Regions from separate parts of the Psychrobacter sp. PSP genome, predicted to be linked through region 2. Evidence: riboswitches for the same ligand, from Rfam matches in the RefSeq annotation. Region 2 holds a riboswitch; the other holds the start of a gene.
The links. Region 2 has a riboswitch for thiamine pyrophosphate ahead of HL061_RS10465 (ABC transporter substrate-binding protein). Riboswitches for the same ligand answer to the same signal wherever they lie in the genome.
Positions count from the first base shown of each region.

Region 1: another riboswitch for thiamine pyrophosphate. It lies ahead of thiC (phosphomethylpyrimidine synthase ThiC); the one in region 2 lies ahead of HL061_RS10465 (ABC transporter substrate-binding protein).

Region 1 covers NZ_JABLTF010000017.1:81,898-89,651, reverse strand. Annotated here, with positions in the region: gene HL061_RS07990 (ABC transporter ATP-binding protein) at 1-872, opposite strand, end outside; gene HL061_RS07985 (hypothetical protein) at 1,234-2,082, shown strand; gene HL061_RS07980 (fructose bisphosphate aldolase) at 2,260-3,150, shown strand; gene thiC (phosphomethylpyrimidine synthase ThiC) at 3,225-5,351, opposite strand; TPP riboswitch at 5,598-5,753, opposite strand; gene pstS (phosphate ABC transporter substrate-binding protein PstS) at 6,046-7,218, shown strand; gene pstC (phosphate ABC transporter permease subunit PstC) at 7,428-7,754, shown strand, end outside.
Region 2 covers NZ_JABLTF010000020.1:135,711-143,464, reverse strand. Annotated here, with positions in the region: gene HL061_RS10480 (YeiH family putative sulfate export transporter) at 1-25, shown strand, start outside; gene HL061_RS10475 (cold-shock protein) at 214-423, opposite strand; gene HL061_RS10470 (YbaN family protein) at 657-1,082, opposite strand; TPP riboswitch at 1,642-1,759, shown strand; gene HL061_RS10465 (ABC transporter substrate-binding protein) at 1,911-2,807, shown strand; gene HL061_RS10460 (DUF262 domain-containing protein) at 2,910-4,016, opposite strand; gene HL061_RS10455 (hypothetical protein) at 4,019-4,597, opposite strand; gene HL061_RS10450 (valine--tRNA ligase) at 4,964-7,754, opposite strand, start outside.

The sequences.
Region 1 (7,754 bases), on a different contig from region 2:
TATACACCGATAGCTGCAGTCGAGCCAATCAAAGTCACACTGATGGCATGGTTGACGACCTCAAGATAGCTGACCCAGCGCATCTGTGCGTGTACCGTACCCAAAAACTGATTCATCGCGTATTTGGCATAACCCAATTCGCGCTGCGAGTGGCTAAACAGCTTGACGGTCATGATATTGGCATAAGCATCGGTGATGCGTCCTGTCATCAACGCACGGGCATCCGCTTGGACAATGGCCGTACGTTTGAGGCGCGGAATAAAGTACCACATGGAAAGCCCAAACAGTACAAACCAAACCGCAAATGGAATGAGCAGCAAGCTGTCTAGATTAAACAAAATCACCCCAGTAGTGACAAAATACACCACCACATACATCATCATATCGGTGATGGTCATCACTGTATCACGCACGGCCAATGCCGTTTGCATCACCTTTGCTGAGACACGTCCTGAAAACTCATCTTGATAAAACTGCATCGACTGCCCAAGCATTCGGCGGTGAAAACGCCAGCGCATCTGCATCGGAAACACGCCTTGGATCACTTGAAAATGTACCAATGACGATAAGGCAATCCAAAATGGGCTGAGGATTAACACAGCAAACATCAGCAGTAGCATGTCGCTTTTTTCTGCCCACAGTGTCTGCGGGGTATAAGCACCCAGCCAATCCACCAAGTTACCAATCCATGCAAACAACATGGCCTCATAGACCCCAACACCTGCGGAGAGGATCATAAATAAGAACAGCCAGCCACGCAAACCATGAGTACAGGCCCACAAAAACTTCAACAACCCCTTACGAGGCAATGGCATGGGCGTTTCTGGGAAGGCAGGAAGACGGGATTCAAAAAAACGAAAGAGAGCGTTCATAGGCGGCAATAATACGTCAAAACAGAGCGGTTTTGAGTCGTTACTTATGTTAATAAAATAGCAGGGTATTTTATCAAAACTTGGCAATCAGGCGTGCAGTAAATTGTAATTGATCCATGCATAGTGCTTTTGGTTGATACGTTATTGCCAATAACGCGCGTGGAAATACGGATAAATAGATTGCTGTCAAAAATATATTTTGCTACCTTCTAGACCGCAACTGGCTTAGTTGATCGAATGATGAGCGTTGTAATCATATTTTTTAATGAAATCAGTTGAATACAAAGCGGCTTACTTGATGCTGCGCCACCAGTGTATGGATAATAAATACCCAGTACTAGGGTTCAAAAGGTAGGCCTTAATGATGTATCTAACCATTGCGGTGCTGTGTAGCGTCGCTGTTTCAGTGCTTTTAAAAATACTACGCCAAAAGAAAATGGATATTCGTCAGACCATTGTCGCAGGTTATCCCGTCGCTTTTTTACTGACTTGGCTTTTATTAAAGCCCGATGTCGGCGCCATACATGCGCTAGACAGTGCTTGGGGCATCATCATCGCGCTTGGGATCTTGCTACCGGCCGTGTTTATTATCCTTGGACGTGCTATTGAGGCGGTGGGTATGGTGGCAACGGATGCCTCCCAGCGCTTATCATTGATTATTCCGATCATTGCCGCTTTTTTGCTATTTGGTGAGGTGCTGACAGGTACGCGTGTGCTGGGATTGGCACTTGGCTTTTTGGCACTAGGAGCACTGGTTTATCGACCACAGCAGACAGATACCCCTAAGCAAACAAAATACACACCGCTGTGGTTATTCGGTGTATGGGCGGGTTACGGCATCATCGATATCTTGTTTAAGCAGGTTGCCAAGCAGGGTACTGCTTTTCCGTTGACACTGTTTGTGAGCTTTGGAGTCGCAGGTTTATTATTACTCGTCTATCTGCTCGTCACTCGGGTGCGCTGGCAGGCAGACGCCCTTGTCGCTGGATTGCTACTTGGCGCGCTCAACATGGGTAATATTTATGCTTATGTCAGAGCCCATCAAGTGCTCTCCGATTCATCCAGTATTGTGTTTACGGGGATGAACGTGGGTGTCATCGCAGTCGCCACATTGATCGGAGTGGGCGCGTTTAAAGAACGACTCAATCGCATCAATTTGGTGGGGTTGCTACTTGCAGTATGCTGTGTGGGCGTCTTATTTTTGGCGTGAGATAAGTTGTCCAAGGAAGGATAAAGTAGAATTTTTAGCAAAGTTGTCACGTTTTCTATATAGGCATACTTATCATCCTATGATAAGGTCATCTACAAATAGCAGACCTTATATAGGTGATAGAAAGCTTGATTTATAATGTTTAATTTCACTCAATAAAAATAGGATGTACTTTCAATGGAATACGACAATCAGTTGCAGCGCATAAAAGACGGTTCAGGGTTTATCGCTGCGCTCGACCAAAGTGGTGGCAGCACACCAAAGGCTTTAGAGAATTACGGCATCAGCGGCGATGAGTATGAGAATGATGAGGCCATGTTTGATTTGGTGCATGAGATGCGTGCCCGTATCATGACGTGCGACTGTTTTGACAATGAGCGTGTGCTTGGTGCGATCTTATTTGAAGATACCATGGAGCGTGACGTCAATGGTAAGTCGACCGCCAACTATTTGTGGGAAGACAAGCAAATCGTTCCATTCTTGAAGGTAGATAAAGGTTTGGCGGAGCAGATGAGCGGCGTCCAAGTCATGAAGCCGATGCCTAATCTAGATCTGTTGCTAGATAAAGCCAAGAACTATCCAGTATTTGGTACCAAGATGCGCTCAGTCATTTATGAGCCAAATGTCGATGGTATTGAGCTCGTTGTACAGCAGCAATTTGATGTGGCCAAGCAAATCATCTCAAAAGGCTTGATGCCAATCGTTGAACCAGAGGTCAATATTGATAGTGCCCAAAAGCATGATTGCGAAGTGCTATTAAAAGCCAATATTTTGCGTAATCTGGAACGCTTAAATGACGAACAGCAAGTAATGCTCAAGCTGACATTGCCCGAAGAAGCAGGATTTTATCAGGAACTGGTCGACCATCCAAAAGTGCTCAAAGTCGTGGCGCTATCTGGTGGTTATAGCCGCACTGATGCGTGCGCGAAGCTCAAACAAAACCCCGGTATGATTGCCAGCTTCTCGCGCGCCTTTACCGAAGGGTTGAGTAAGCAGCAAAGCGATGAAGAGTTTGCCGATACCATCAATACGTCGATTGAGGAGATTTATCAGGCGTCGAAGGTTTGATATTACTAAATACATAAACTAAAAAAGCCCAAACCTGATAGTCAGGTTTGGGCTTTTTTATTATAGTAAAAAGCTTATACCTCTTTGTATAACTGGCGTCCTTCCTTGTTGTATTTTTCCATCATCTCAGCCATGCCTTGACGGACTTCTTCAGCACTGGCTTCGCCTACTTGTCCGACCAGTTCTGTATCGACTTTTTTGATCAAATGATCATCATCGCTTAAGTCGCCTGATTGCGGCGTTACCTTTTTATTGGCGGCATCTTTGTCCAGTCCTGCTGCATACTCACGCACGTTTTGCGTAATTTTCATGGAGCAAAACTTCGGACCACACATAGAGCAAAAGTGTGCCGATTTATGCGCATCTTTTGGCAAGGTCTCATCGTGATATTCGCGCGCGGTATCAGGGTCGAGCGCCAGATTGAACTGATCATCCCAGCGGAATTCAAAGCGCGCTTTGGATAGCGCATTATCACGCGCCTGTGCACCAGGGTGACCTTTGGCAAGGTCGGCGGCGTGTGCAGCGATTTTATAGGTAATAATGCCGTCTTTGACGTCTTTTTTGTTTGGTAGCCCTAAGTGCTCTTTTGGTGTGACATAGCATAGCATCGCGGTACCAAACCAGCCAATCATCGCCGCACCAATCGCACTGGTGATATGGTCATAACCCGGGGCGATGTCAGTCGTTAATGGGCCCAAGGTATAGAAAGGCGCGTCCGCACACAGATCAAGCTGCAAGTCCATGTTTTCTTTGATACGGTTCATCGCCACGTGTCCAGGGCCTTCAATCATCACCTGTACGTCGTGCTCCCATGCCACTTTGGTCAATTCACCAAGCGTACGTAGTTCGCCAAACTGCGCCTCATCATTGGCATCTTGCAAGCAGCCGGGGCGTAGGCCATCACCTAGACTGAACGCCACATCGTATTGCTTCATAATCTCGCAGATATCTTCAAAATGCGTGTATAAAAAGCTCTCTTTGTGATGCGCCAGACACCACTGCGCCATGATAGAGCCGCCGCGTGAGACGATACCTGTCAAACGCTTTGCGGTGAGCGGTACATAGCGGAGCAGGACGCCTGCGTGAATGGTAAAGTAATCCACACCTTGCTCGGCTTGCTCAATCAAGGTATCACGGAATATCTCCCACGTCAGATCTTCAGCGACGCCATCGACTTTTTCTAAGGCTTGATAAATCGGTACGGTACCAATCGGCACAGGAGAGTTGCGGATTAGCCATTCACGAGTTTCATGAATGTGATTGCCCGTCGATAAATCCATGATGGTATCCGCGCCCCAACGCGTGGCCCATGTCATTTTGGAGACTTCTTCATCAATCGATGAGCCGAGCGCTGAGTTGCCGATATTGGCATTGATTTTTACCAAAAAGTTGCGCCCGATAATCATTGGCTCAGATTCAGGGTGGTTGATGTTGTTGGGGATAATTGCACGTCCAGCGGCTACTTCATCACGGACAAACTCAGGGGTGATAATTTTGGGCATATTGGCACCGAAGCTCTCACCCTCATGTTGACGCATGTCAGTCAGTTCATGCTGCTTTTGCGTCTCACGTATCGCAATATATTCCATCTCAGGGGTAATGATGCCGCGACGCGCGTAGTACATCTGAGTGACGTTTTTCCCTGCTTTGGCACGGCGCGGTTTGTCAATATGAGCAAACCTGAGGTTGGCAGTGCTGATATCACGAGCACGTGCTTGCCCGTATGAGCTAGACAGACCGCTTAGTTGCTCGGTATCACCGCGCTCGGCGATCCAGTTTTCACGCAGTTTGGGTAGACCGCGGGTCAGATCAATCTCGACATTGGGGTCAGTGTACACGCCTGAAGTATCGTACACATAAAAAGGCGGATTGTGCTCGCCATCCTTATCACCCGTACCGCCAACTGGCGTATCCGTTAAGCTGATTTCACGCATCGGTACTTGAATATCAGGCCGTGAGCCTTCGATATAGACTTTGCGCGAGGCGGGTAGGATACGGTGTAAGTCGCGCGCGTCTTCTTCAAAGCGTGCATCACTGGCGGCGCGGTGGGCAGGTGTCTTTAGCGCGTCGGCTTTTTTATCGGCTTTGGTGTCTGATACGAGAGGTATGTTATCGGCTGGGTTGTGCGTTTGGACTTGTGATGGCGCTGAGGCACTGTCTAAAGAGGCATTGTCAAAAGAGCTGCTGTTTGAAATAGTCATATGCTGTCCTAGCGTGTTGGTTTTTGAATAAAAGCAACACCGCCAGTAGCTGCGGGGCAAACACTCGTCATTCAGACAAATTTATATTATCAACACCTAACAGCGAGCAAAGAAATTGTCGCGGTTAATGGTCATCAAATAGTGGACGCCGCTTTCTATCTTCTCTCGTTATCTACGTATGCGGCGTGCATCGTTAGACAATAGCGATGATAAAAAAGTATTTTTACGCGTCCGTTGTCATCAATAACAACGTGCTTAAGACTTCCCTGCGTCGGTACTAACCGCATCAGGTTCGGCGGGTGATCTCTCAGCGAATGTAGATAGGTGGCTACTTTTATCAATGTTTAACTATAAACGTTTAATAAAGTAGGCCAATGCTACATCGCACCCCGAGTCTGTCAGTGTTGTAAATCTTCTTCATACTAACAAAATTCTGCGTTAACGGCTAATGGAATTTGGATGAAAATATCAGGCGCTTATTTTGCTATTTAGCATGGATACAAAGAACAGGAGTTATTGATAGTAATTAAAATTCCTTGATATTACTGATACTTAGAGGCGATTGCTAAATATTGTGTAAAGCGAATGCAGGATTTGAGAGGTTGTCATTAAACTGTCATAAAGATTTGGCAAGATAACGCTCATGTCACAAACAATGCTTTTTTATATCGTTGTTAAATTTCAGGAGTCCTACATGCGTTATTCGTTATTAGCAGTGGCCGTTAGTTGTACATTAATGCTTACGGCGTGTAATAAGTCAACAGAAACGGCAGAACCAGCTGCTGATACGACCAGTAGCGCCGCTACCACGGCTGAAACCACCACGCAGACTCAGGCAACGCCTTCTGCTGACACGGGTTTCAAATCTGCTGAAAACATTGCCATGAATATCACAGGTGCAGGCGCATCATTCCCGCAGCCGATCTATGCCAAATGGTCTTCTGACTATAACGCTGCCACAGGTGGCCAAGTCAACTATCAATCTATTGGCTCATCTGGTGGTATCAAACAAATCCAATCAAAAACCGTCGATTTTGGTGCTTCTGATGCGCCATTAACACCTGAAGAGCTTGAAGAGTCTGGTCTTATCCAGTTCCCAACCGTGATTGGTGGCGTTGTGCCAATCGTTAACATCGATGGCGTTGAGCCAGGTCAGTTGAAGCTAGATGGTGAAACCTTAGCCAATATCTATCTGGGTAAAATCAATAACTGGAATGATCCTGCGATCAAAGCCTTGAACCCAGATTTGACTTTGCCAGATGCCGCCATCACCACAGTATTCCGCTCAGATGGTTCAGGTACGACGTTTAACTTTACCGATTATCTCGCCAAGGTATCACCAGATTGGAAAGACAGCGTTGGGGTTGATAAAACGGTCAAGTGGCCAACCTCTGCGACTGGTGCAGGTGGTAAAGGTAATGAGGGCGTCTCAAGCTACGTCAACCGCATGAAAAACTCTATCGGCTATGTGGAGTATGCCTACGCCAAGCAAAACAACATGTCACATGCCGCGCTTAAAAATGCCGCGGGCAATATCGTGCAGCCATCTGCTGAAACCTTTGCCGCCGCTGGTGACATCGATTGGTCACAACAAGAAGGCTTTTATAAAGTCATCACCAACTCTGAGACGGATCAAGCATGGCCAATCGCTGCTGCTACTTTCATCTTAGTACACAAGCAACCAGAGAATCCTCAGCAAGTCGCTGGCGTGTTGAACTTCTTTGACTGGGCGTATACCCAAGGTGATGATGATGCCATGGCGCTAGACTATGTCCCATTCTCTGATACAGCAGTGGCTCTATTCAAAGAGAAATGGAATGAGGTCAAAGGTAGCGATGGACAGCCTGTTTATAAGCCAGCGCAATAAACGATCTGTACAAGCTGCTTAATGACTTTTTGATTTCCTCTTAAGCCACTATTCTCCGGTAGTGGTTTGAGAGGTTTTATCACAGCAAATTTGACCAAAACACTAATCGCTATATTTCACGATAATCATTAGTCAAGTTGCGTTTGCTGTCATAAAACGAAATGAACACCCTGATTTTTTGAATTCACCCATTCAATGCTGAGACACTTATGACAGACTTAAGGTCCCAACTGGCTAAACAAAAACGTTACGACGCTTTATTTGTCAATTCTACCAAAGCGTTTGCCATACTCGTCCTCCTATCGTTAGGGGGCATTTTGGTGTCTCTGATTGTTGGGGCGTGGCCGAGTATCCAAGAGTTTGGTCTGGGGTTTTATAGCAGTAATAATTGGGATACGGTTTCCAATGAGTACGGGGCACTCGCGCCTATTTATGGCACCTTGGTGACGTCATTTATCGCGATTGTTATCGCTGTACCAGTCAGTTTTGGTATTGCGATATTTTTGACCGAAATGTGTCCAAAGTTCCTCAAAAAA
Region 2 (7,754 bases):
CAATATCGGTATTAGCTTTATATAATAAGTCAATTGCTCATGCTTATTGACTTACCTCAGTACCCAGTACAAAAATGCCTCTAACTATCCATATAGTCGGAGGCATTTTTATATCTGTCGTTTCATTTAATACCAAATCACAGACGAAAAAAAAAAACGAACCCTAAGGTTCGCTTTTTTACATCTTTTTATCTATCTGTCTATAAAGACAAATTAGATAGCAACGATGTTATGTGCTTGTGGGCCTTTTTGGCCTTGAGTTACAGTGAACTCAACTTCTTGGCCTTCAGCCAAAGTTTTGAAACCTGAGCCTGAGATTTCGCTGTAATGAGCGAAAACGTCTGCGCCGTTTTCTGGAGCGATGAAACCAAAACCTTTAGCTTCGTTGAACCACTTAACTGTACCTTTTTGAACGTCTGACATAGTCATAACCCTGATATTTAATTTATTTGTGGTCTAATAGACCGATAACGCTTGCAAATAGCTACTGAACGATAAATATTAAAACGAAGGATTATAACTAATACTACGAGGTAATGATTTGGTGCAGAACTGCTCTTAAGCTTGGATGTATTATAGGGGGAACATCCTAGTATCGCAAGCCTTATCTCAGGTTTTATGTAACTGGACTTAACTATTGCCCTATATTGGCGACTTTATTTGGCATTTGGCAGACGAAACAAATAGACGGCAACCCCGCTACAGACCAGTGCTACCAGCCATGCCGCCCATGTCATATCAGCGGGCAGACGATAAAACAACATGGCAGTCGATATCGCCATCATGATGGTCGCAAGCCACTTAGCATAGAGCGGTACTGCATGATTTTCTTCCCAATCACGGACGTATTTGCCGAAGTATTTGTGATTGATCAGCCAAAAATGAAAGCGCTTAGAGCTACGCGCCCAGCAGCCTGCTGCAAGTAGTATAAAAGGCGCAGTCGGCATCACAGGCAATAAAATACCGATAATCCCTAAGACAAAAAACACCCAGCCAAGCGTCACAAAGGTCCAGCGTATCATTGGACTTCTAGATTGGTTGGTCTTAGGCCTATGATAAAACGCTTTTTTATTATGGGTCATATAAGTGATGTCGATGGACGGTGCGGTGAATGATTTTGGTAGCCATCAAAAGTATTTACATAGCTACTTGTATGAATAACCAAGCATGCAATATCACCAAAAATTGTACAAGCCCATTTATACAAGCTTTTTGCTATCGATCAGTATCGTTGGTTAGTGATTGGGTAAGTACCAATGACAAATACTGCGCTCTTCTATTAACACGTCGATTGCAAGCGCTTATAAGATTGAAAGCGCTTATAAAAAGCCAACACAAATGTGAACTGTTATAAAGGGCGGTTAACGAGCGTCAGTCATCACCTTTCATTGTCATTCCTTGTACGCTTGCATCGCCGCTTACAAGTCGTCTATAGTAGAACCTCAATAAAATTGATGCAGCATAGGAAACGCGCTCGATTAAATGCTACTTTTCTTGCTTGCTGTGACTGCGTCTCCAGAGGCTGCGAAAAATAGCGTTTAATCTTGCTATACCATTTTTATAATGGTTTCACTATATGATGATGCAGTAGCTATCGATAATAGCCATTAGCAGTACTGATCAAAAATAATGCAGCACCACTTAACCTTGTCGGGGTGCTTTGCTTTTAACCTTGTAACGATTGTTAAAACCATCGCTGAGACACACCCGTGAACCTGAAGCAGTTAGCACTGACGTAGGAAACAAGCATGACAGACCCTAAGCAGTCTATAAATAAGAGAAATCTCTACCTGACGCGCTGATCTGATAGCGCCTTACATGTTGAGATTTTGCCTTTCTTGTTTTGCCTTTTTTGTTTTGTTTAAACAGCATCAGTCTGATTGTTTTCTATCATTAATAAGGAAACAACCATGCAGCCGACCACCAAATTGACCCTTACCCTCGAATGGTTCTTAAACCCTGATCACCTACCTTTTATCGCGGGTATGACCACAGGCGCATATGAGCAGGCAGGGCTAGATATCACTATTATCGAGCCTGATGACCACTATGATGGCTTTGCTGAATTGCAAAACCAAAGTATCGATCTGCATGTGAATGAGCCGATTCATCTGTTTGAGCATTACGCGCCGAATCTGCGTGCGCTTGGCTGTTTTTTTGAGACCGATGGCGGCATATTGATGCAGCAGTCCAGTATGGATAAGCTCAAAAACAATCAACCGATTCGCATTTGCACCCCTGCTGCTGAAGAAAAAACCAATCGTATTGGCTTTGAGATATTAGCGCGCTATGCCAAAAAAAATGGCTTCACTATCAGCCGTGACAATGTGAGCTTTGTACAAAAAGACTTTTACCATATAAAAAACCTGCAAGAAGACCCAAGTCTCGATGGTGCATGGCTGTGCTTTTATAACTTTGAAGGGGTTGAGGCGACTCATGAAGGGCTAGACTTTACGTTTATCGATCAGCATCTGTCACCTTATCCGAACTTTTCGGCGTTAGAAATCCTCACAACTGATGAGATCTATAGCGCGAAAAAAGACGCGATAGATACTTTTATCCAAGTGACAAATCAGATGACAGAGCTGTGTAAAAATGAGCCTGAGTCTGCGCGCCGCATGTATTATGACTATAGTAAAACTGAGGCGGATACGCTGATGGATGCGATTATTGATAATACGTTAGGCAGATTGATTACACCGATCACACCTGATGCGAGTAAGTGGCAAGAGCTACGCGAGATGCTGGCCGAGATCGATATTGTGACGTTGACTGATGAGCAGTACCAGTCGCTGTGGGCATTGTAGATACTTTAGAGTTTAAGATATTTTAAGTGATAAAAAACCGCCATAGTGTTTGGTGTGGCGGTTTTTGTTATCAGCTTAAATTTTCATATAGTTTTAATTATGTTAATCCTTAAATGACTCTTCTTGTATGTCTGGTATGTTCAAAATATATTTCATAATTATTTTGTGTCTACCTCTTCTTTCCTTGAGATTATTAACTCCCTCTTTAGCCCAAACCATATATTCATGATCATATACATCCAAACTGTCAAATTGGTTCAATATTTCACTAAATTTCGATATATCCAAGCTATCTAATTCACTATAATTAGCAAGAGCAATGAACAATGAGAACATATTAGCTTTGTTAAACCACATTGATTTATCATCTAACTCAAGTCTTAGATAGAACTCAGCTACTTTTTCAAATCTATTTACAATCTCATCTTTCATATTGAAGTCTTCCAAGTAAAGCAACAGGTATTCATCTACTTTATCATTTCTAGTATAAAAACCTGCTAAATATGTAGAGACAATATTCAAGGTGTACTGAAGATTAACTTTTCTAGAAATTTCTCTTATAGAAAATATTCTTTCATCAGTAAGTAATTTTTGTATGTTCTCACAGCTATTTGTTTTATCTCTAGCCCAGTTCAAAAAGCTTTCTGGTATATTAGGGTCAAGTTTGAAATCTTCATTATCTTTATCAGCTAAATTTACATCTATTTGATTACATAGCATTTGACACACTAGCATGAAATAAGATGCACCGTATTCAGAAGCTTTTTTCTCTATACCAGTAAGAGAGTCTGAAGTTCTATTAATTCTTTGGAATATATCCAATAGTCTAGGGTCAGTATTTTTAATATCTAGCTCACATACTGGTATCTCATATTTGAAGAAATTAGCTTTTTCATCTTCGCTAAAATCTTTGAAATATCTACCATCTATATGATATTCGTTATTTACAAAAGAAACAATCGCATTAGACCTTTGTTGACCATCAACAATACAGGAGGTCGATATCATTCTTTCCACGTCAATCTCCCCCTTAGAAATAAATATCAATGGAAAGGGATAACCATCTAGAACTGTTTTAATTAACTCTTTTTTATTAACCTCTCTCCAAACGAGATTTCTTTGAAAATAAGCATTAGTAATTAGGTTTCCATTTTTTATATCTCTAACAAGATTAATTAGCTGAACTGACCTGATTTGATAGGCTATCACGATTACTCCCTAATAAAATTATCTGTTTTCCAACTGTGCAAACCGTTTATTTGCTTTTGCTTAAAATTACTTTCCGACATATAGAAACAACAAGAAATACTTGAGAAAAGATCTCTATAATTGATTGATAAACTATCAAAAAAACTAGTTAACTCACTTTTTAACTCAATATTAGGTAAGAAGTTATAATTAATCATACCTAACTTAATACCATACTGATACCTTTCTAAACACTCCTTACTCTGAAACAGATCTCTTCTAGAATAATTTCTAGTTTCAGTCAACACTTTATTAAAGATTCTACAATACATCTCATTGTTGATAATGGCTAAATCAAGATCTGACTCTCCTGGCTTATACGGTTGCCCGCTTTTTAAGCTAAACCCTATCTTTGCCGATCCACAAACTAAAATATCATTTATAGGAACATCAAACTCAAGACTAACCTTGTTAAGTATATCGTCAGCTTTAACTAAGTCATTAAAAGCAAATGTAGGGTGTACTATAAAAAATCTTCTAACTATGTCATCTAAATCCATATCGTTTTGAATGCATTCAGTCAGCTGCTCTTTGTATTGCATAAATAATCTTCTTGTTCAAATAAATATGTCGTGGTCAAGAGTATCTAAAGAAATTATAGCTTCAAAAACGATTTGTTAATAGAAAAAACATACTATTGTTTATCTTTGTAATCTCTGAGCCAGACCAGTTGATAATATCGCCTCATACATCGTATACCTACCTTTTATTTAGGTGGTATGAGAAGCATTAGATTGTCTTATCAAGTATAAAATAACAAATTTCTATAATTATGTTGTTTACTAGTGTAGCTTGTCATTCATCACAAATAAACTACTTCTTACCTATTCGTATCATATCTTCCAATCAAAAAACGCCTCCATTACAGAGGCGTTTTTTATCATTATTAGATTATTACAACCGTTTCATTACAACGCCTTCAACTGCTCCATCTGCGCCGTCATCGCGGTCAACTGCCCCTCTAACTCAGCCAGTTTCGCCTTCTCGCTTTCGACCACTTGCGCTGGTGCTTTACTGACAAAGCCTTCATTGCTCAGCTTACGCGAGATACCTTCGGCTTGCTTTTGTAGCTTATCAAAAGATTTACCCAGACGTTTTAACTCAGCGGTTGGGTCAATCAGCCCTTTCATGGGTACAAGGACGCGTAGCTGGCCAACCATGCTCGATGACGACAGTGGCACTTCATTGCCTTCTTTGACGATATCCAAACTCTCAACTTTGGCAAGCGCTTTGAACTGGTTTTTGATACGTGATAGACGCGCTTCTTCATCGGCAGAGACGTTTTGTAAGAGTACTGGCAGACGTACGGCGTTACCCAGTTTCATCTCACCACGGATGTTACGGACGCTAGCAATCAGCTCTTGTAACCATGCCATATCCGCTTCGGTCTGCTCACTGATTTGGCTGGCTTCAGTTTGTGGATAGTCAGCGACCACGATGCTGTCGGTGTTTTTGCGACCCAGTAGCGGCGCGATGGTCTGCCAGATTTGCTCAGTCAGATACGGCATGATTGGATGGCTAAAGCGTAGCGCCGTCTCTAATACGTGCAGTAGTACATAGCGGATTTGCGCTTTACGCGCATCCGTCACCGAGTCATCATTTAGGCTGGCTTTGGCAAGCTCCACGTACCAATCACAGTACTCGTTCCAGATAAACTCATAGATATCTTGGCTGACCATATCGAGACGATACTGGGCGAAATGCTGATGAATGTCTTTGATACTAGAGTTCAGACGACTCATGATCCATTTTTCTGGTAGTTCCCATACGTCAGGGTTCGCCGTTTGGTCGATAGGCTTGGCATTGCTGTCACCATCGACACAGTTCATTAGGACAAAACGGCTGGCGTTCCAGATTTTATTACAGAAGTTACGATAGCCCTCAACGCGTTTCAGATCAAAGTTGATATCGCGACCGGTACTGGCTAATGAGGTAAAGGTAAAGCGCAGCGCATCGGTACCGTAGGCTGGGATACCCTCTGGGAACTCTTTACGTGTTTGTTTTTCAATCTTAGCCGCGTCTTTTGGATTCATCATATTGCTGGTGCGTTTTTCGACCAGCGCTTCTAAATCGATACCGTCGATTAGATCGATCGGATCTAAGACGTTACCTTTTGATTTTGACATTTTTTGACCGTTGCCATCACGGACGAGACCATGCACATAGACGGTCTTAAACGGCACTTGCGGCGTGCCGTCTTCGTTTTTGACAAAATGCATGGTCAGCATAATCATGCGCGCGACCCAGAAGAAAATAATATCAAAGCCCGTGACCAAGACGCTAGTTGGGTGGAAAGTCTCCATCACGCGTGGATCGGCGTTGACGTCTGCCCAGTCAAGCGTACTGAACGTCCATAGACCCGAGCTGAACCACGTATCGAGCACGTCATCATCTTGGCGCAATACCACATCATCGCTTAGGTTGTATTTAGTGCGTACTTCCGCCTCATCACGCGCGACATACACCTCACCTGTCGCATCGTCATACCATGCAGGGATACGATGACCCCACCACAGCTGACGGCTGATACACCAGTCTTGCAGATCGGTCATCCATGCCATATACATGTTTTTGTACTGGGCAGGGACAAACTCGATGCTGCCGTCTTCTACCGCGTCAATCGCAGGCTTGGCAAGCTCTTTGACCGCGACATACCACTGATCGGTCAACCATGGCTCAACGATCGTACCGCCACGCTCAGCGCGCGGGGCTTTAAGTGCGTAGTCCTCAATGTCTTCTAGCCAGCCCTGATCGCCTGCTTGCTCAACAAGGAACTTACGCGCGGCAAAACGCTCAAGTCCGGCGTACTCGCTAGGCGTAGTCTCTAGCTCTGGCTCACGTGTCTGCAAATCAGGATAGACTTCCATCGCTGGCAAAATGTTGGCGCGCTCATCGAGAATATTGATGAGTGGCAAGCTATGACGACGACCCAATTCATAATCGTTAAAGTCATGCGCTGGGGTAATTTTGACACAGCCTGTACCGAAGTCGCTCTCGACATAGTCATCAGCGACGATAGGCACGACGCGACCCGTGATTGGTAAAGTAATGGTTTTGCCGACCAAGTGTGCATAACGCTCATCGCTCGGATTGACGGCAACAGCAGTATCACCAAGGAGTGTCTCAGGACGGGTGGTGGCGACAACCAGATAGTTTTTGCCATCTTGAGTGGTTAGGTCTTTATCGGTGAAATGGTAGCGAAAATGCCACAAGCTGCCTTTTTCATCGTGGTTTTCGACTTCAAGATCTGACAGCGCAGTTTGGAATTTTGGATCCCAGTTGACCAAACGCTTACCACGATAGATAAGACCATCGTCAAACAGGCGTACGAATACTTCTTTTACCGCGTTAGACAGACCATCATCCATGGTAAAGCGCTCACGCGACCAGTCAACCGAGCTACCCAAACGACGAATTTGGCTAGTGATACTGCCGCCCGACTCTTCTTTCCATTCCCACACTTTATCGATGAAATCTTCACGTGTCATATCACGGCGGCGGATGCCTTGCGCCTCCAAGCGACGCTCAACGACCATTTGGGTTGCAATACCGGCATGATCCGTACCTGGTTGCCACAGCGTGTTGTCGCCATTCATACGGTGATAACGTGTGAGCGCATCCATGATTGCATTGTTAAACCCATGACCCATATGCAGCGAGCCCGTGACATTTGGCGGTGGCAGCGCGATAGAGAACGAC